2 regions of the Marivivens marinus genome follow, and region 2 is predicted to be linked to the other one. Evidence: riboswitches for the same ligand, from Rfam matches in the RefSeq annotation. Region 2 holds a riboswitch; the other holds the start of a gene.
The links. A riboswitch is a leader RNA that binds a small molecule or an ion and turns the genes downstream of it on or off. The one in region 2 is predicted to bind S-adenosylmethionine.
Positions count from the first base shown of each region.

Region 1: linked by a shared signal. The riboswitch ahead of metZ (O-succinylhomoserine sulfhydrylase) and the one ahead of U3648_RS13635 (hypothetical protein) in region 2 are both predicted to bind S-adenosylmethionine.

Region 1 is NZ_JAYKKJ010000002.1:393,751-404,107, forward strand. Features, by position in the region: gene U3648_RS04535 (thiamine pyrophosphate-binding protein) at 1-1,210, opposite strand, end outside; gene U3648_RS04540 (TrkH family potassium uptake protein) at 1,214-2,662, opposite strand; gene U3648_RS04545 (GNAT family N-acetyltransferase) at 2,695-3,174, opposite strand; gene folE2 (GTP cyclohydrolase FolE2) at 3,167-4,270, opposite strand; gene metZ (O-succinylhomoserine sulfhydrylase) at 4,371-5,549, opposite strand; SAM riboswitch at 5,603-5,679, opposite strand; gene rpsO (30S ribosomal protein S15) at 5,783-6,052, opposite strand; gene U3648_RS04565 (calcium-binding protein) at 6,211-7,011, opposite strand; gene U3648_RS04570 (DUF1643 domain-containing protein) at 7,178-7,702, opposite strand; gene U3648_RS04575 (HAD family hydrolase) at 7,811-8,479, shown strand; gene U3648_RS04580 (sugar-binding transcriptional regulator) at 8,476-9,441, shown strand; gene U3648_RS04585 (ABC transporter substrate-binding protein) at 9,578-10,357, shown strand, end outside.
Region 2 is NZ_JAYKKJ010000009.1:18,786-29,142, reverse strand. Features, by position in the region: gene U3648_RS13650 (NarK family nitrate/nitrite MFS transporter) at 1-1,226, opposite strand, end outside; gene U3648_RS13645 (MFS transporter) at 1,296-2,708, opposite strand; gene U3648_RS13640 (helix-turn-helix domain-containing protein) at 2,961-3,665, shown strand; SAM-I-IV-variant riboswitch at 3,851-3,953, shown strand; gene U3648_RS13635 (hypothetical protein) at 4,000-4,602, shown strand; gene U3648_RS13630 (hypothetical protein) at 4,876-5,505, shown strand; gene U3648_RS13625 (metallophosphoesterase family protein) at 5,560-5,757, shown strand; gene U3648_RS13620 (hypothetical protein) at 5,770-6,513, shown strand; gene U3648_RS13615 (metallophosphoesterase) at 6,571-7,485, shown strand; gene U3648_RS13610 (TM0106 family RecB-like putative nuclease) at 7,627-10,357, opposite strand, start outside.

The sequences.
Region 1 (10,357 bases), on a different contig from region 2:
CCAGCGTGCCAAAGCCAAAGGGGTGGTGCCACAGCCCCGGCGCGGGCATCGGCCAGACCTCTTTCGCGGCATAGGCAAACTGGGTCATGTCCGAAAAGATCATCGTCTCGGCGGGCAGTGCCTCGCGCAGGGCGTCGGCCACGGGCAGGATGCCGGGGCGCTCGGCCTCGATTTCGGCCCGCCATTTGGCGCGGGTGGCGGCGATGTCAGCGCTGGACCATCCGGTCGCGGGCGCAGCAGGCTGATGCGCAAGCGCGCGGCAGAATTCCACCGCGCCGCAACGGACGCGGGCGTCTTGCGGGCTGGCATTGGCCAGAACCTCGGCGTCGATGTTCACAATCACCGCTTCACAGTCATGGCCCGGGGTGTCGCGCCAGATATCCACCTCGGCCAGATCGGTTCCGATGGCAATCAGCAGGTCCGCCTCGGCCAGAACCCTAGCGCTGTCGGGGCGGGCAAGGAAGGCGCCGAAATGCAGTGGATCATCGGCGTCGATGATCCCCCGCCCGGCATAGGTGGTGAAAGAGGCCGCGCCATACCGGCGAGTCAGTTCTCGCGCCGCCGGGGTCGCGGCTCGGGCACCGCCGCCAAAGATGAACATGGGCTTTTTCGCGGCTGCCAAAAGCTGCGCAACCATCGCCACATCCGCGGCATGCGGTTCGCGCAGATCAAAGGGCTGGGCGAAATGGCGGGCAAAGGTGGGCGCGTCCGCCTCGAGCAGCGGGATCGGAACCGACAGGTGCTTTGGCCGGGCCCGGTCCGTCCCGAACTCCGACAGCGCCCGGTCGATCAGGGCATAGGCGGCCTCGGCTGTTCGCGCCGTTTCGGACCAGTCGCAGACCGTGCGCGCCGCCCCTTCCTGATCCTTCATCTGGTGCAATTGCCCACGTCGGGCCGAGGTTTCCGCAAGACAGGACGAAATGACAAGCAACGGTACGCTATCCGAATAAGCCTGCCCCATCGGGGTCATGATGTTGCACAGCCCCGGCCCGGTGATGACATAGCAGACGCCGGGGCGCCCGGTGGCGCGGGCATAACCATCGGCCATGAACCCGGCCCCCTGTTCGTGGCGGGCCAGAACATGGGTCAGCCCGGCCTCTTCGATGCCGCGATACATTTCCTGATTGTGGACGCCCGGAATGCCAAAGATCACCTCGACCCCCCGATCCTTCAGCATATGGGAAAGTTGCGCGCCAAGCGGTCGTTGCATGGATCAGGCCCTCCAGAACCGGGGTAGAAGCAGAACAAAGACGGACACGATTTCAAGCCGCCCCAAGATCATTCCGCCAATCATCAGCCACTTGGCGGCATGGGGAAAGGTGTTGACCGCGCCCGATGGCCCGACCTCGGGTCCGAAGACCGGGCCGATGTTGAAAATGGATGTCCACGCCCCGGTGACAGCTCCGATGAACGACAAGCCGGTCATGCCCATCAACACGATCAGCACCCCAAAGCTGAGGATGAAGCAGGTGAACAGAAGCATGATGGAATCGAGCACCTCTGTTGACACCACGCGCCCTTCGTATTTGACCGAGACGACCCGGCTGGGGCTGTACATTCGCCGCACCTGCGCGGCGATGGCCCGCAGCATGATCTGGTAGCGGAACACCTTGACCGAACAGCCGGTCGACCCCGAACAAGCTCCGATAGCCCCGACGCAGAACAGGATGGCGAAGGGGAACGGACCCCAGGCCATTACATCCCCATCGCCGTAGCCCGTGCCGGAAAAGATCGACACGACATTGAACAGGGTGCTTCGGAAGGTTTCCTCCGAGAACTCTCCATTGGCGGACAGGCGGTAGACCACGATCAGCGCCACGGCATAGGCGGACCAAACGACGTAGGCCCGGACTTGCCCATCCTGAAACAGGGGTTTTGCCGTGCCGTGGGTCAGTTGCAGCAGCCGGATAAAGGGCACCCCGGCAAGGATCATGAAGACCACGGCCACATATTGCGGCGCGCCGGGGAAGGCCGCGAAGGACGCATCCGTTGTCGAAAACCCGCCCGTTGCGATGGTGGTGAAGGAATGGACGATGGAATCCTGTGCGTTCATTCCGGATGCGAAATAGGCCAGTGCGCAAATGACAGTCAGCGCCACATAGACCCCAAGCAGCCCCTTGGCGATGTCAATCGCACGGGGCAGCGATTTGCCGAAAGTGTCGAACCCCTCGGACTGAAAGAACTGCATCCCCCCAACTTTCATTTCCGGAAGGAAGATCAGGGCGACGATCACGATCCCAAGGCCGCCCAGCCATTGCAGGATCGCCCGCCACAGGTGGATGCCGTAGGAGTGTTCCTCCAGCCCGTGAATCGCTGTGGCGCCGGTGGTCGTCATGCCGGAAACCGCCTCGAACATCGCGTCGACTAGCGCGAGGTCGGTTTCCCCGAAAATGAACGGGAGTGCGCCAAAGGCGGGCAGGGCGATCCAGGCGCCAGTGGTAAGGATAAAGGACAGCCGGACGTTAAAGCCCGATGCGGCCCCATTCGCGCAGGACAGAGCCAGCGCCACACCCGCCATGAAGGTGATGACAGAGGTTTGCAGGAAGGTCTGCCATTCTGGATCGCCTTCGATCAGGTCGAAGACCAGCGGCGCCAGCATGGCCACGCCCATCACGGCCACCAGAAGGCCAATCACATATCCGACAGGGCGAAGGTCCAGCATGGGCGAAGGCTTGGCCGGGGGCGGCGCGGGTGTCAAGCGCGATGGCGGTCCAGACGGTGGTGGAGGAGCGGGATACGCCGCCCGGCAACCGTTTCGGACGCCACGTCGCCAACCCGTTCGGCGCCCATTCGTTCATAAAACGGGGCGGCGAACGGATCGCTTTCAATCCGCAGAAAGGGGGCCCCGGCGGCCCGCGCGGCCTCAAGCGCATCTTGGTAAAGCGCCGCGCCATGACCCTGCCCCAGCGCGTCGGGGTCCACGAACAGCCGTACCAATTCGGCGATACCGCTGCCGAAAGCCACCTGCGATACCGCGACCGGCACGCCATCGACCTCGGCCACGATCACGCGGCTGCCGTCGATGTCATCTTCGGTGACGATCAACTCGGGCAGACAGGCCGCCATAAAGGCCTGATCATAGCCCCAATGCGCCTTGGACCGGATGCACAGCGCCGAAAGGTCGTCCAGATCGTCAACCGTGGCCGGCCGAAGAACCCGCGTCGGATCAGCCAACGTGGAACAGGGTGTTGAACAGCTTCGGGTCAAGGCTTTGCGAGGCAAAGGTCTCGCCCTCGGTCAGAACGCTGACGGCATCGTGGCTATGCAGGCTTTCCTGATGGCTTGCGATCACCCGGAAATCCCCGATGCGCGGGTCTTTCTGAAGCTGTTCAGCAAACAGGCGCGCAGCGTCCTCGACAAAGATCGGGTTCGCTGCATTCAACTCGGCAAAGGCCTGTTCGTCCTCACGCTTGACCATAACCTGTGTTTCGGTCGGCACCGCGGCACGGGCCATGTCAATCAGGTCTTCGAACCAAAGGCACTTGCTGCCCGGTTCCAACGCGACCGAGACGCGCGCCACCGACCGCTGCGAATGGGGGGTCGCCAACTGGCCTCGGAACTGGCGGGCATGTTCGGACAGCTCGAGCGAACAGGGGCAGGTCGAGGAATAGACATAGTCCAGATGCACGATTTCCTTGCGCACCCCGTTCTGTTCCACCAGTTCCAACGCGATGTCGTAGTACTGGAACCCTTCCAGCCCCGACCGCAGCGATTTCACCTTCATCGGGAAGGAGAACCGCATCTGGATACGGGCATCGAAGCTGTCGAGGTCTTCCTTGTAGGCGTCCAGCGCCCGTTCCACGACCGCGAAGGAGAACGTCTCTTCTGCGTATTTGTAGAAGCTGCGCATGATCCGGGACATGTTGATGCCCTTCTTGCCCGCCTCAAGGCTGACGGTGCCAGTGACGCTGGTTTCCAGGGTCAGGTCGCCATTGTCGCGGGTGTGAAACCGGATCGGCAGGCGGAAGTTGGAAATACCAACGTGCTGGATCTGCCGCTTGGCGCCCTTGATCAGGCTTTCTGGCCCGTTCTGAAGGTCGGGCATCGACGCCTTGTAATCCTCGTCGACCACGAAATCTTCGGGGTAGGCGCGGGCAAGGGCCGGATAGTTCGACACTTCCTGTCCGGGGATCAGGCGGCTGACCAGCGGGTCCAGCGTTGCAACCTCTTCGGGGGTCACGCCCCCGGCCCAACGCCGAAGCAGCGCAAGCGCGGTTTCGGCTTCGTCCCGGGTGGGATCCCGGTCGAGGTCAACAGAATGGATATTCATGGCAGCCCCCTTCGGCGGTGCGACAGATGCCACTATATGGCGAACCGACGACAGTTTTCCAACAAAAGCGGAATCTTTACGCCGGAAAGCGCCGTTCGGATCAGTTTGCGGCGTCCAGTGCGCCCTTCAGATCGGCCAGCAGATCGTCCGCGTCCTCAAGGCCGACGCTGAACCGGATCAGGCCCGAGGTGATCCCGAGTGTCACCTTCTGGTCGTCGGACAGGCGCTGGTGGGTTGTCGTAGCCGGATGAGTCGCAATGGATTTCGCGTCACCAAGGTTGTTCGAGATCACGGCGATCTGAAGCGCGTTGAGGAATTTGAACGCCGCGTCCTTGCTGCCCACGTCGAAAGACAAGACCGTGCCGCCCGCGCCCATCTGCGATTGGGTCAGCCCATGCTGCGGGTGCCCCGGCAGGCCGGGATAAAGGACCGAGGTCAGACGACCATCGGCGGCAAGCGCCTCGGCCAGTTTCTGGGCTGTTGCGGCCTGCGCCCGGACCCGCAGATCCATTGTCTCAAGTCCCTTCAGCATCAGCCAGGCCGAAAACGGCGACAGCGCCCCGCCAGTGTGTTTGAGGTAGGGTTCAACTGTCTTGCGGATGAAGTCCTTGGTGCCAAGGATCACACCGCCCAGCGCGCGGCCCTGACCGTCGATATGCTTGGTTGCCGAATAGACGACGACATCGACGCCCAATTCGATCGCGCCGGAGAATACGGGCGTCGCAAAGACGTTGTCGACGATCACTGTCGCCCCGACCGCGTGGGCAAGGTTCGCGACCGCGCGAATGTCGATCACCTCAAGCGTCGGGTTGGACACGCTTTCAAAGAAGACGGCCTTGGTGTCTGGCCGGATTGCGGCCTTCCACTGGTCAAGATCTGTTCCGTCGACAAAGGTCACTTCGACCCCGTAGCGGCCAAGGATTTCTTCGAGGATGTAAAGGCACGAGCCGAACAGCGCTCGGGCCGACACGACATGGTCGCCTGCTTTCAGAAGGGACGTCAGTGCGCCATTGACGGCGGCCATGCCGCTGGCGGTGGCAAAGGCATCTTCGGCGCCTTCCAGTGCGGCAATGCGTTCTTCGAACATGCGCACGGTCGGGTTGCCATAGCGGGCATAGATGAATTCATCCGGCCCAGACTGCAGGAAACGGGCCTCGGCCTGTTCGGCGCTGTCGTAGACGAAGCCCTGTGTCAGGAAGATCGCCTCGCTGACTTCGTTATATTGGCTGCGGCGGGTGCCGCTGTGCACCGCCTTGGTGCGTTTGTTCCATTCTTCCATGTGCCCGGTTCCTTTCGGCCAACAAAAAACCCCGACACCGGCAAAGGTATCGGGGCGGGTGGCCCGTCTCCTCTTTAGCGGCATGTTTAACGTGGCCCGCAATCCGGTACAAATCGCCACATGGGCGAGATACGCCCGGCAGGGGGTTCTGGTCAAGCGTTTGGACGCCGAAGCCCCAAAAAGGAAACGCCCGCCGGGGTGCGGCGGGCGTTCCATCGGAAACCTTGTTTCCCTTAGCGGCGGATGCCGAGGCGCTGGATCAGCGACTGGTAGCGCGCTTCGTCCTTGGCCTTGGTGTAGTCCAGCAGCTTCCGGCGCTGGGCGACCATCATCAGAAGGCCACGGCGGCCGTGGTTGTCCTTCTTGTGGGTCTTGAAGTGTTCGGTCAGCGTGTTGATCCGCGAGGTCAGGATCGCAACCTGGACTTCCGGCGAACCGGTGTCGCCTTCCTTGGTGGCGAATTCCTTGATCAGGCGAGCCTTTTCTTCAGCCGTAATCGACATCGGGGTCTCCTTTCGAAAACAAAGGGTTATGGCACAAGCCGGGATGTCGTCCAGCAGGGCCCGTGGAGGGTATCGTCGCGACGGAATCGCGAAGATGGGTGCGGATAGTCGATATCCACAGGAAATGAAAGGGGTTTGTGCCGTTTGCCGGGCCGATGTCAGGTCTGGATCAGGGTCACGTTGGACAGATCAAACGAGTCGAGCCCGTTCAAATGGGCCAGTTCCGAACCGTCCGCATAAAGCACAAGCGCGCCCGGATCACCGCCGATGGTGATGACCGGCGCAGGCCCGTCGCCGTCAAAATAGATTTCGATGGAATCTTCGCCAACGGTAAAGTCCGCGATGATCGCCGCCGCCGAAGACCCGGCGGTCAGGGCAAAGGTGTCGTTCCCGCCGCCGCCGTGCAGTTGGTCGAAGGCGCCCCCGATCACGACGTCGTCGCCAAGTCCGCCGTTCACGAAATCCATTTCCTGGGTGGTCGTATCGCGGCCGTCCACGATGTCGTTCCCGGTTCCACCGAACATCTGGTCAAACCCGTCGCCGCCGATCAGCGTGTCATCGCCCAGGTTGCCCATCAGGTTGTCATTTCCGGCGCCGCCGTCGAGGAAATCGTCGCCATCGCCGGATGTCAGATCATCGGACCCACCCTCGCCATAGATCAGGTCGTCGTCGATATGACCGAACAGGTCGTCGTCGCCGTCGCCGCCCGTGATGGTGTCCCCGTTGCGACCGCCGTGAAGGTCGTCGTTGCCTGTGCCGCCGTCAACCGTGTCGGACCCGTCGGCGCCATCGACATAGTCGTCGCCATCCCCGCCAAGCAGGCTGTCGTCGCCGTCCCCGCCGCTGATCGTGTCATCCCCACCCGCACCGTCGACGAAATCGTCACCATCGCGCGCGTCGATGATTTCTCCGTCGTCGGTTCCAGTCAGTACGTCGTCGTCGTCGGTTCCTTCGATCATGGGCAGCATCGCCATCCCAACAAAGGCCACGCCCAAAAATGCAAGCAATGCAATCATAAGACCAACTCACCCATTGCGGTGTATCACAATGCACACCGGCGAAAGACTACCCCCGTTGCGACTGTTCTACCTCAAATTCTGTCCAAAAGGGTTAACGGCGCAGCATTCAGGCCGACCAATGCATTGGTTGGGTGTCATAGCCGATATATAGGGGGTGCTTGGGGTGCCCGGCCTTGGTCAGCCCAAGCGAAAACAGCGGCCGGTTCGTGGCCCGCAGCAGGGCTTCTACCGCCGCGCCGCGATCAAGGTGGTCGCCGTGCGCGCCCCAGGCGCAGATAATCCGGTCGTGATCGTTCCGGATCCAATCGGCCGCGCTGTCTTGGATCGCATCATCGTTCCCTGGCCCGATCGGGTCCGGCGCTGCGCGCATCTTGCGTGGGTCAGTGTCGCGCCAGGCGAAGATATTGGTCACCCGGAACGATCCAAACCCTAGCGTTCGGGCCCGCCGTTCACAGCGTTCCACGGTCGGATCGTTCTGAACCTCCGTCGCGGTGGACGGGTTCAGCATCACGAACAGCGCCCGCCCGCCATCGGCATCCCAGGTTCGGGTCAGGCTATAGCGGTAGCGTTCGCAGGGTGAATAGACGGCGACCGAATGCGCGTCGCCCTTCTGGTGGGTTCGGGTAATCATTGTGCGACACTATCGGCCTGCCGTCCCGCCGCAAGGCTGGATTGGTCGGTTTGTGCTTTTCATGGCTGTGCCCGCTGCTTAGATCAGACCCGACCAAGGAGGCCCGCGATGATCGACCTGATCATTTTTGATTGTGATGGCGTGCTGATCGACAGCGAAGTTCTGTCCGCCGACGCCATTATCGAAGAACTGGCCAAGGTCGGGATCGCGATCGACCGCGCCTATGTTCGCGAAAACTTCCTTGGCCGCAGTTGGCCCACGGTGGCCGCTACGATCCGCAGGGAGCACGCAATCCCGCTGCCCCAGGATTTCGAACAGCGCTATCGCGATATCCTTTTGGAGCGTTTCAAGACCGATTTGAAACCGACCGAGGGCGTCGCGGACCTTCTGCGGTCGCTGGACATACCCTATTGCGTGGCAACCTCGTCCAGCCCGACGCGTGTCGAACGGTCTTTGTCGATGACGGGACTGTCCAGGTTCTTCGACGAGCGCGTATTTACCGCGTCGCAGGTCGAACGCGGCAAGCCCGCGCCGGACCTTTTTCTGTTGGCAGCCGAGACTTTGGGGGTCGATCCCGCCCGGGCGCTGGTAATCGAGGACAGCCTGCCGGGGCTTCAGGCTGCGCGCGCTGCGGGGATGCGGATGCTGGCCTATTGTGGCGGCACGCATATGGCCGGACAGCCGCCCGCCGCAGAGTTTCCCGTCCGCTCCTTTGACAAATGGGAAGATTTACCGCACCTCATAGAAGAGATGATTAAACGAGGTGAGGCCCAGTGAGCGTCGGACGCTTTACCCCTGAAACAACCCGGTTGGATGATGCTGCCCGCGCCGGGTGGCTTTATTATGTCGCAGGCAACACGCAGGACGAGATTGCCCGAAAGCTGGGGGTCAGCCGACAATCGGCGCAGCGCCTTGTGGCGACGGCGGTGTCTGAACGGCTGGTGAAGGTGCGGATGGATCACCCCATCGCCTTGTGCATGGACCTTTCGGGCGCTTTGCGGGACCGGTTCGGGATCGACTTTTGCGAGGTGGTTCCCTCTGACCCGGATGCGCCGGGCCTGTTGACGGGGGTTGCGATTGCGGCGGCTGCCGAGATTGAACGGGTTCTCAAGCGGGAGGAACCACAGATCGTGGCACTGGGCACTGGCCGCGCGTTGAAAGCCACCGTGGAACAGGTGGGTCGGATGTCCTGCCCGGACCACAAGATCGTATCGCGGCTGGGCAACGTCATGGAGGACGGCGCCGCGACCGCGTATAACGCGACGATCCGGCTGGCCGAAAGGGTCGGCGCGCCGCATTACCCCTATCCGCTCCCAGTGCTTGCCGCCGATCCCGAAGAATTGGCCCGCCAGCACGCGCAGGCCGCGGTGCGCAATACGGTTGCCCTCGCGCAGCGGGCCGACCTGACTTTGGTGGGCATCGGCCAGATGGACAACACCGCGCCGATGTTCGTCGATGGCTTTCTGACGCCGCAACAGCACGCGGAACTTCTGGCGGCAGGAGCAGTCGGAGAGATCACATCCTGGGTCTATGACGCAGAGGGACGGGTCATTGAGCATGATGTGACGGCGCGGGTCACCTCTGTACCGTTCCCTCTTGCACCGGGTCACAGGGCGATCGGGGTTGCCGTCGGGGCGTCCAAGGTGCCTGCGATCATCGCCGCGCTACGGGGCGGGTTGATCAATGGTTTGATCACGAACGAAGCGACCGCCGAAGCGATCCTGGCGAAATCGGTCTGAATTAACTCCAAGAAATTCAACGCTATGGAAGGTCTTTTCGGGCGCCCGAAAGGCCCCCCTTGACACGACTCGGTCTTTTAATGAGTATTTGCCCACTGACTTAGCAAATGCCCAAGTCGGGCATATGGGAGGAAATATGACCAAGACATTCCGCGCCCTTCTGGGCGCCACCGCGCTGTGTTCCGTTGGTGCGATCGCCTCGGCCGAGACGATCACCATCGCCACCGTGAACAACGGCGACATGATCCGCATGCAGGGTTACACCGACCAGTTCACCGCACAGACCGGAATCGAGGTCGAGTGGGTGACGCTGGAAGAGAACACTCTGCGTCAGCGTGTAACCACCGACATCACCACCAACGGCGGCCAGTTCGACATCATGACCATCGGCATGTACGAAGCCCCGATCTGGGGGGCGAACGGCTGGCTGATCGCTCTTGATGATCTGAGCGAAGAATACGACGTCGATGACATCCTGCCGGCAATGGCCGGGGGTCTGTCGCACGACGGCACGCTCTACGCGGCCCCGTTCTATGGCGAATCTTCGATGGTCATGTATCGCACCGACCTGATGGAAGCTGCCGGCCTTGAAATGCCCGCGTCCCCGACCTGGGAATTCATTGCAGAAGCCGCTGCCGCGATGACCGACCGCGACAACGACATCAACGGCATCTGCCTGCGCGGCAAGGCCGGTTGGGGTGAGGGCGGTGCCTTCATCAACGCCATGGCAAACTCTTTCGGCGCCCGTGTCGTCGACGAGAACTGGGTCGCACAGCTTGACAGCGAAGCCTGGGCCAACACCCTGAACTTCTACAAGAACATGATGGACGCGTCCGGCCCGACCGGCTATGCCACCAACGGCTTTAACGAAAACCTGTCGCTGTTCAACCAGGGCAAGTGCGGCATGTGGATTGAC
Region 2 (10,357 bases):
GCGCTGGTGAAGGCGATGATCGCGGCACTTTCCCGTTCGGTCGTGCGCTGGATGTCCGCCGGGTTACCGTTGGGCATCAGGCGGGGGATTTCCTTTTTCATGATCGAGGGGATCATCTGGAAGGTCGAGGCGTTACCGACACCGGTCAGGAAGAACAGCGCCATGAAGCAGGCGAAGAAGCCCCAGAAATTGCCGGCATAGTCACCCGAGGGCAGGAATTGCAGCACGCCCCAGACCGCGACGATCATGCCCAGGAAGACCCAGAAGGTCACCCGGCCACCGCCGAACTTGTCCGAGACCCACCCGGTTGCGGCCCGGCTAAGCGCGCCGACAAGCGGCCCGAGGAAGGCATAGGACAGCACGTTCACATCCGGGAACTGCGTCTTCATTAGCAGCGGGAAGCCCGCGGAATAGCCAATGAAGCTGCCGAAGGTGCCGGTGTAGAGGATGCACATCACCCAGTTGTGGAACCGCTTGAGAATGCTGAGCTGGTCGGCTAGCGATGCCTTGGCATCGGCGATGTCATTCATCCCGAACCAGGCCGCGATGGCGCTGACAAGGATAAAGGGCACCCAGACGAAACCCGCGTTCTGAATCCACAGCTGGCTGCCGTCCGACAGGGTGACGGGCGCGCCGCCGATGGCACCGAAGACACCTGCGGTGATGACCATCGGCACGACGAATTGCATGACCGACACGCCAAGGTTGCCAAGGCCCGCGTTCAACGCCAGCGCGTTGCCCTTTGTGGCCTTGGGGTAGAAATAGGCGATGTTGGCCATGGAGGACGCAAAGTTGCCGCCGCCAAAGCCGCACATCAGGGCTAGGGCAAGGAACATCGCATAGGGGGTTTCCGGGTTCTGAACCGCGAAACCGATCCCAAGCGCGGGAAGCAGCAGCGAGAGGCTGGACAGTGTCGTCCATTTCCGGCCACCAAAGATCGGGATCATGAAGCTGTAGAAGATCCGCAGCGTCGCACCCGACAGCCCCGGCAGGGCCGCCAGCCAGAACAGCTGCCCGGTGGAGTATTCAAACCCGATCGCGGGCAGTTTCGCCACGACGACCGACCAGACCATCCAGACCGAAAAGGCCAGAAGCAGGTTCGGGATCGAGATCCAGAGGTTGCGGGTTGCGATGGATTTGCCCTTGTCGGCCCAGAACTGCGGGTCTTCGGGGCGCCAGTCGATCAGGGTGTGCCCCTGCTGGCCGGATGTTGCGGTGATCGCCATTGTGATGTCCTCGCGGGTTGGCGTTTTCTGTGTGGGGCGGCCAGTTCGCCGACCGCCCCGTGTATCGGCCTAGCTGGCCGGATGTTGCGTGGTCTTGGTCCGGGCGATGGCCTGAAGCCCTTCTTCGAGGGCGGCGTTCGCGCGTTCGGCCTTGGCCCGCAGCGTGTTGATGTTCGCGGCGGCGAAATTGGCGCGCTCTTCGTCTTCCTGCCGGGTCGAGAAGCGGACGAAGAAGGCAAGGAAAGAAGCGCAGGTGACGATGATCCCGAGGATCAGGAAGGCCTGGCTCCAGTCGATCATGTTCTTGAACAGGAAGCCCGCCAGAACCGCCCCGGCATTCCCCCCTGCCCCGACCACGCCGGCAACCGCGCCAAGGGCCTTCTTGTTGATGAAGGGAACCACCGAGTAGGTCGCGCCTTCGGACATCTGCGTGAACAGCGAGAAGACGATCAGCGCCGGCAGAGCCAGGAACAACACCTGCATCTGACTGAACACCATCAGCGCGCAGCCTTCGAACAGCAGGCAGATGAACAGCCAGAAGCTGCGGCCCCGCAGCCCCCAGAGTGCGCCGAAGTTGTCACCGAAGATCCCGCCCAGCGTGCGGGCGAAAAGGTTCATCAGGCCGAAAGAGGCAGCGACGAAACCGGCGGCGATCAGGCTCAGGTCGAAGTAGTCGGCGAAGTAGAGGGCGGCCACGTTGTTGACCGTCAGTTCGATCCCGAAACAGGCCCCGTAGATCACGAACAGCACCCAGACCCTCGGGTCCTTCAACGCCTGCATGTAGTTGCCCGTGACCTTCTTCTTTTCTTCCATCATGCCCTTGGCGCGCAGGTCGTCAAAGTTGCCGTCCGGCGCATCCTGCGTGAGGAAGTAATAGGCGATCCCGATCAGGAAGATGATGACGCCGACGACGACCATGGACAGGCGCCAGCCGACCGCCTCGGAGAACCCAAAGCCCACAACAAAGACCGAGAACAGAAGAGGCATGACAAACTGCGTGACACCGCCGCCAAGGTTGCCCCACCCGGCCGAGGTCGCGTTCGCCTGGCCCACCACATTCGGCGCGAACATCACGCTGGTGTGGTATTGGGTGATGACGAAGGACGCCCCGATCCCACCGATCAGAACCCGGAAGATCAGGAAGCTTTCAAAGTTCCACGACAGGCCGATGCCCATCACCGGGAAGGCACCGAGGATCAAAAGCCATGTATAGGCCTTCCGGGGCCCGATCCGGTCGCACAGCCAGCCGATGAACAGCCGCGCGAAGATTGTGATCGAGACCGACCCGATAATGGCCCAGCCGATCTGATCCTTGGTCAGTTGCAATTCGTCCCGCACCACCGCCATCAGCGGCGCGATCCCGAACCATGCAAAGAAGCACGAGAAGAACGCGAACCACGTCATGTGGAATGTTCTGATCTGCGGCATCCTCACGTTAAGGAAATTCGACCACAATGCCGTGGCCTTGTTCTGTAGTTCCATCTCTGTCCCTCCAATTTCAGGCGAGTCATGCGCCTCTCTTGGGTTGGGACCGTGATGGGGGACATGGGGCACCCCGTGTTTGATCTGGATCAGATTTTCATTTTTTCCCCTTAAAATAAATGACTTACAGAAATTCATCAACCAAACGGCAGCGACTCATCAAACCGAGCGCATAAACCTGTCAACTCGTCGCTTGACAAATATCAATCAGGAGACGCACCTTGGCGACCACGGACCTGGGGATGTCAGCCAATGCCAAAATCATATTATGACGACGTGCGTCGGCTGCATCTGTTCGAAAAAATGTCGCGGGACAAGTTCGACGACCTGATGCGCGGGTCCTACGTTCAGAACTTCCCGCCCCAAATCGACATGATCCACGAAGGCGAAACCAGCGATTTCCTGCATGTCGTCCTAAGCGGCGCCGTCGAACTGTTTTCAAGCTGGAACAACCGCGAAACCACCATGGCGATCATCCGTCCGATTTCCACATTCATCCTTGCCGCGACGATCAAGAATGCCCCCTATCTGATGTCCGCCCGGACAATCGAAAAAAGCCGGATCGCCCTGATCCCAAGCCAGGACGTGCGCGCCGCCTTTGACGCGGACAATGATTTCGCGCGGGCGATCGTGACCGAGCTTGCCCAATGCTATCGGGGCGTCGTCAAATCCCACAAGAACGTCAAACTACGAACGTCTCTGGAACGGCTGGCCAACTACCTCTTGCGACAGTCCAACAGCAACGGCAGCGCCCTGCAATTCGACCTGCCGTTCGAAAAGCGGACCCTGTCGTCCCTTCTTGGGATGACGCCGGAAAACCTCAGCCGAGCCTTCAAGAGCCTTTCGCTCTATGGGGTCTCGGTCGACGGGCGGCGGATCATCATCGGGGACATCGAGGTGCTTCGGGCCTTCGCGAAACCCAATCCGCTGATCGACGGTGTCCCCGCCCAAGAATAGGATTTCCAGGGCAAGACGACGAAATGACCGGCATCATATGGTAGGATGGCGGAGGGAATCGAACTGGTCGCGAACTCTCTCCGATGGCGATGTCATTTACTGCGGATTCTTTCGAGAAGATGCGGGAAGAAATACTTCGATTGGCGTTCGCCCATTGAAAACCGGCGCGACTACACATACGTTTAAAAGTGCATCAAGAGTGAGGCTATGCCTCCGCCAACCTGCCAAACCCGGCAAGGTGGTCGCCCGAAAGGGGATGCGGCCAGATCGGCAACTAATGGGTTGGCCTCATCCACAAGCGATTGTCCTGCCGGTCTCGAACAAGGAGACCGCAATGATTACACGTCGAGATTTCATCGCCACAACTGCCGCCACTGCGTCTAGCCCATTGGCTGTGCATGCCGCAGGGGAGCAAGACACCCGCTCACCCCTGAAAGCCCAGCCACGGGTACGGACACTGTTTACCAAACAAACCGGTGACGGTCGGCTACTGCTCTTTAGCGACGGCCCTGAGACGCCATCGAAACTGATCAAGCCAGAGGCTCTTGAGCGGGCATTCGGCCCAGGCACCGATCTCGTCCTGCAACAACCGGATCATTGGCGTATGATCGAAGAAGGCTGGTTTGCGAAAGAGGATCTCTACGAGCCAACCGAGTTCGAAGATCCCGCGTTTCGCATTTGGCATGCAAACTACCGGCCCGAAACGGAAGCTCACGACCTTCTGTACGATCTTTTCAGCGACCAAATCACCGGCCCCTTGGGCGCCCGTATCCCGGACGTAGGGCTTGAACTGGGAGAACACCCGAGCACACCGAGATACGCGACGGCCAAGCTTGATGGTGACTGGTGTCTGCCTCACCTCAGGGCTGAAGTCGCTGAACGTACAAATTGGGTTGTCATCGACGTCGGCAACGCCTTCGGCGAGGTGGAACGATGACCTGCTGTGTACGAAAAGGGACCCTGCCCCCGCGGGCGTTGTGCATTTGCGGAAGCTGGGACGTCGAGATGATCTGGATGCACGGCTTGACCGATGGCCACAAGTGCAACCGATGTGGGCGGGCCTGGAACGAAGAATACGACATCGAGATACGGCCTTCCGATCTCAACTGGGCCCATCTCCCGGCTGTAGGCGCCGCCAAGTACGCCAGACAGCAAGGCTGGCTGCCTGAACATTGAAATTCTGAGAAGATACAAAAATTCTGGAGAAACCATGATGTCAGAAGATTTCGATCTCGACTTCAGACCCAAATCCTACTGGGGCCCACAGAGCCTGGCTTCCTACTTCGGAAGCCACATCACCGGAGAACTTCGAAGGCAGGCAGCCAAGAATGAGGCCGCTTCTGGATCAGACCTCGCCGTGCCCACCGAACCAACGCTCGATAGCACGGCCCGATCAATACAAGGTTCAATCCATCCCTGGCTCATGGGCGGGGAGTATCTTCCCCCTCTCCGCCCGGATGAAGTGGAGATAGCGCGGGTCACCTTGCGATCGGTAACGATGGACGTCTTTTCGATCAGGGCGCGGCGCTCTGGGGAACGGATCTATTTCCGACTGGTCGATGAATACATGGAGCAGGAACCGCCAGAACGTTTCACCGTGAAGCCGCGCTGGGCCAAGAGCCCACTGTCGATGCGGCAGGTCATAGCTATCATCGACGAAAACGGCCTCATCGATGACTACAGAGATTTGAACTTCGATGGGTCCAATGCCGACGAAATCTTCAATTTTGCGACAGCGTCCTCGGAGTTTTACCCCGAGCTCGCAGCATACTTCGATCACCAAAATGAAAAATGGCTCGAAGAGCAAATCAGACAGTCTTCAGACGATAACGACGAATGAGAAGCGCCATTCAGGGTGCTGAGCAGAAACCAAAAATAAGGAAAGGAACGTTGGATGCACGATATAAGTCCTGACATTCACGGCCAGGCAGGAAAACTCAAAATCGCACTGAGCAATCTCGGCTACGTCGAGGGAAACGGAGCCTGGCGTCACAGCCAACCGAAACGCCACGTCATTAATATCATTGATTTCATTGACTTCGGCCTCGACAATCGGGAGCTCATTCGAGCCAATCGTTTTGCGTGTGAATGAAAGGATTAGCAGATGACATTTATCGAAGAGTTTTCTGAAATCGAGGCACTGCTTCTTCCTGATAGTGATGACGAGGATGCGGGCACTTCGGCATACAAGGACGAGGAGATCGACCGCCTTCCGGTCATCGCGCATGAGGTCGCTGAGTATGAAAATGAGATTGACGACTCCCCACATCACTCATGGCGCTCTGAACGCTCGCTTCTAGTGGCAGAGGTCCCTGATCGCGCCGATTGCTATGCGCTTCTGGAGCTGGATTGGGATGATAACTGGGGAACATGGACGTGGTCCTGTGAAGCCGTTGTCGAAGGCGCACCCTCACGCAAAGCCGCAGCAACCGCGATGCTGGAAAGATATGCGAGGGAGCGGCTCTCGAACAGCGGCGGCGGAGCCTATCAGGCGTTCCTGGAAAGCCTTCTTCCACCGCCGGAGACTGTCGAACCTAACGAACTGGTTTCGAAACTTATTCAGGAAGCTCAAGGTCTCATTGATGCTGAAGAGTCTTCGGGGGGCGATGACTTTCCGGTGGAAACTGAACTGCGCGAAAATGAGCAGGTTGTCTGGGTTGCCAGCACCTTCGATGGATTCGCTCTGGTCAATGTTTTTGAGGTGCGCTGCGCCTCGCAACCAACACAATTTGTCGCGCTGTCGCACTCTGATGGTGGGGTGGTATTCCGATACGATGGTCCATGGGCAAGTCTTGAAGATGCGCAAAGAAGCTTCGCCACCGAAGAAGGCTGGACGATTGTAAAATGAAATCTTCTAAGAAAGTGCCACGGGGTGCTTTGAGCAGCAAAAGAGGCGCAGCACCGTATGTATGACATCATCCCTGACATTCATGGACAGGCAGGAAAACTAAGAGGGGCTCTCCGCAATCTCGGATACTCCGAGAGGCGCGGTGCGTGGCGGCACAGTGACCCGAAGCGTCATGCGGTCTTTCTAGGTGATTTTATTGACCGTGGACCCGACAATCGGGAGGTGATCCGCATCGTTCGGGGAATGATCGAAGCCGGCGCTGCGTCCGCTGTTATGGGAAACCATGAACTGAACGCGATACATTTCCACACCAGAGATGAGAACGGGCCGCTCAGGGCTCACTCTGAAAAGAACATGGCTCAGCACGCGTCATTTCTGAAGGAGTTTCCATTGGGGTCATCAGACGCCCGCGAAGCCATCGCCTGGATGCGAACCCTTCCTCTTTTTCTCGAGTTCGACAGTTTCCGGACGGTACATGCGTGCTGGAACGAAGCAGGCATCCAAGAATTGAAAGCACTGACCAGGAACGGCGTCATGTCAGAGGATCAGCTGATCAAGGCCGCGGACAAACGGCATGCGCTGTTCGAGCTTGTCGAAACCGCTCTCAAAGGCCCTGAACTTCAGCTGCCCGATGGCTTCTTCTTCGTCGACAAGGGTGGTCACGAGAGACGAGAGGTTCGCAGGAAGTGGTGGGACGGAAAGGCGGTTTCATGGCGCGACATCGCAATCTCGGTGCCAAACCCAGAACAACTACCAGACCGTGAACTGCCTGACGATGTTTTGACCTCCGCCTACCCGAGCGACGCAACCCCCGTATTTTTCGGCCACTACTGGATGACGGGCAGCCCGCTTCTTCAGGCTGAGAATGCACTTTGCCTCGACTATTCCGCGGGACTCGATGGGCCCGTCGTCACCTATCATGCTCGGCCAGGACAGAATTCCATTTCGCTCGAGCACCTTCGGGTACATTAGCGGCCTCTTAGCCCAACAAATTTGCATTGTCCGCAACATCGCATCAGCGATGTGGGCCCGGTTCATCGCTCAAATCGACATGTTGAGTGCAATTCCGCGCGACGAATGGAGCGCGATAGCAAATAAGATTGATAGGCTGGTTTATTCCCCCTGCCACTGGGGCAGAGCGCAAAGCGTATTCACCAGCTGCATTTGCTCGACAGTGGTGCATTTTGCCTCACGCAATCGCGGCGCACCAAATACCAGCGCGAGCCCCTTGGCACGTGACACAGCGACATTGATGCGGTTCAGCGAGAACAGAAACTCCATCCCGCGCGAGGTTTCTTCGGCGGAGGATGCGGTCATGGAAACCAGGCAGACCGGTGCCTCTTGTCCCTGAAACTTATCGACGGTGCCGACACGCACGCCGGATGGAAGCGCATCCCGCAAAGCGTTTACCTGTGCGTTGTATGGGGCGACGACGATGATGTCCGTCTCGCGCATCGGCCGCGTGCTGCCGTCCTTCTCCGTCCAGCTTCCACCAAGAAGCTTGGCGACGGTTCCTCCAATTGCGACGACTTCTTCCTGTGCGATCTGTGCATTGCCCTCATGCGGGACCGGCACCCAGAAAGCTCCGGCTTCGGGGAGCGCCGTGCCTGTCACGCACTGGTTAGCCGTATCAGGATGGCTGGTCAGTCGGCCTTCATACACCTGTTCCGAGACAAACCGACAGACCTCCGGGTGCAAGCGCCTGGATGTGGGAAGGAAAATGCCCCGGTCGGCTGGAACCGTCGCATGCTCACCGAGCATCCAATCCAGGCACGACAGGTTCGCAGGCTTGGGATGCGCACCCTGGATGACCTGCGGCAACTGGCGTGGGTCGCCCACAAGCACGATGTTTCGCGCGGCACGCCCCATGGCAGCCATGTTGGCGAGCCCAACCTGGCCAGCCTCGTCCACGAAAAGCCAATCAAAGGCCTGCACGTTCTCGTCGCGCGAAAAGAACCAAGCGGTGCCGCCCACGACATGGGCTTCTGATAGCGCAGGGTCGTCGTTTGCCTGCGCGCGGGTGATCCCGGAAAATCCGTCGGGATACCCATCCTCACCGCCACCGACCTTGTGCGCCAATTCGGCATTTTCCAACGTGATGTCGGGATCGTCATCCTCGAGGGCGAGAAGACAACCCATCAAAACATTGCGGATCGCCTCGTGACTGTTCGAGGCGACTCCAACGCGGAACCCTTGGCGGACAAGGGACAGGATCGCGCGGGCGCTGACATAGGTCTTCCCGGTGCCGGGTGGTCCCTGGATCGGCAGGACCGTTTCATCCATGTCATTCACCACGGCGATAGTGCCCGTTACGGGGGCTACCACGCCCAGAAGATCGCCCCTTGGGCCAGAGCGCAGACGCGGTGCAGCGCGCGACAGCAGGTCGTCCACCGCCGTGTACCGGCGCGCGTCGCACTGATCGTCGATCACATCACGCAGGGCATTTGCAATGACGCCCGTCTGGATCGGCCAGTCCGGATGCAGTGTCAGCTGGTCCCCAAGAAGGTCGGCCTTGCCGGGACCTGCTTTGACCGTGATCTCACGTGCCCGCCGATCCATGGATTCGATGCCGACCGTTGTCGGGGGACTGTCGAATACGGGAACCGTCGCCTTCTTGCCGCTCCGAAGTTTCGTTTCCTGTTCGGGATAGGTGTATCGGCGCGCGAAGGATCGCTTGACGGGTTCGACAGGACCAGCTGCCTCAAGCCCTCCAAGCGCATCGAGATCGTCAAGCAGATCATCTTCCTCCTTCGCTGCGCTATCGAACACGGCCCATTGCGCGGGCTTCGCCTCGCGGCTGTGAAAGACGCCGAGGTTGAACAGCATATCCTGCCGAGCCTCCGGCAAGCCTGATGCTGCCAGCAGTTTGCGCAGAGCTTGCGTGTCGGCATCTTCTTCAACCTCTTTATCGCCTGCATCCGGGGCAAGTGTCGGCCAAGGGCCGGCGGGGCGGATGCCTGCCAGCCAGTCGCGCAATTCCTCAGTGGAGATACAGTCGATGCGGTTGTAATCCTCGATCTCGTCCAGAATCTGCTGGTCCTGCGTTTCGCGCCAGCGCTCATACGCCACGACCGAGCCACCCGCCGTCTTGACCTCGCCGTCGCGCTTGCGATCATAAAATACCTCCATCGATTTGATGGAATAGTTCGGTTCCGATCCGATCAGCCCGCCGCGCACGACGGCGAACAGATCTACGAAGCGGCGTTCCCTCAACAACCGGTCGAGGAAAGCCTCACCGATCCCATATTTCGTGGTCAGGCGTTTGAGCGCTGTGATCTCGTATGGCGCGTAGTGATAGATGCGCGCAGTGGGGTATTGTGAAATCCGCTCACGAAAGAACGCCAGCAAGTCCGACAATGCCCGCGCTTCGGCATCGTGGTCATGTGCCCAGAACGCCTGGAACCGCCCGTCGAACCAGATGCCGTGCAGGTATTCGAGGCCGCCCTCGTAGTGTGGATCGCCTTCAATGTCGTAGAACAGGTCGCCCGGCTGCGGTTCCGGCAACAGGTCGAAGCCCTTGCCAGGCTCAGGTGCCCGTAGTTCGAAATCTGGCTCCCCGGTTTTGCGGGCCTGCTGCAGGCGGGCCTGAGTGACCAAACGGGCCTGGGTATTTTCGGCCATTCCGCGCACTGGGTGATCCAGCGTCGAGAGAGCCTCCAATGTGTGAACACCCGCGGCTTCTAGCTTTTTCACCTGACCACGACTGATGTTGGCGACATTGAACAAGCTGTCTTCGGCCTGCCAGACGCTGTTGCAGTGATCAGCCCAGCGGCACAGACCGCAATCAGCACATGGCACCGGGCGTGTTGGCTGCGGATCGGCGACGAAGGCTTCCAGCCGATCA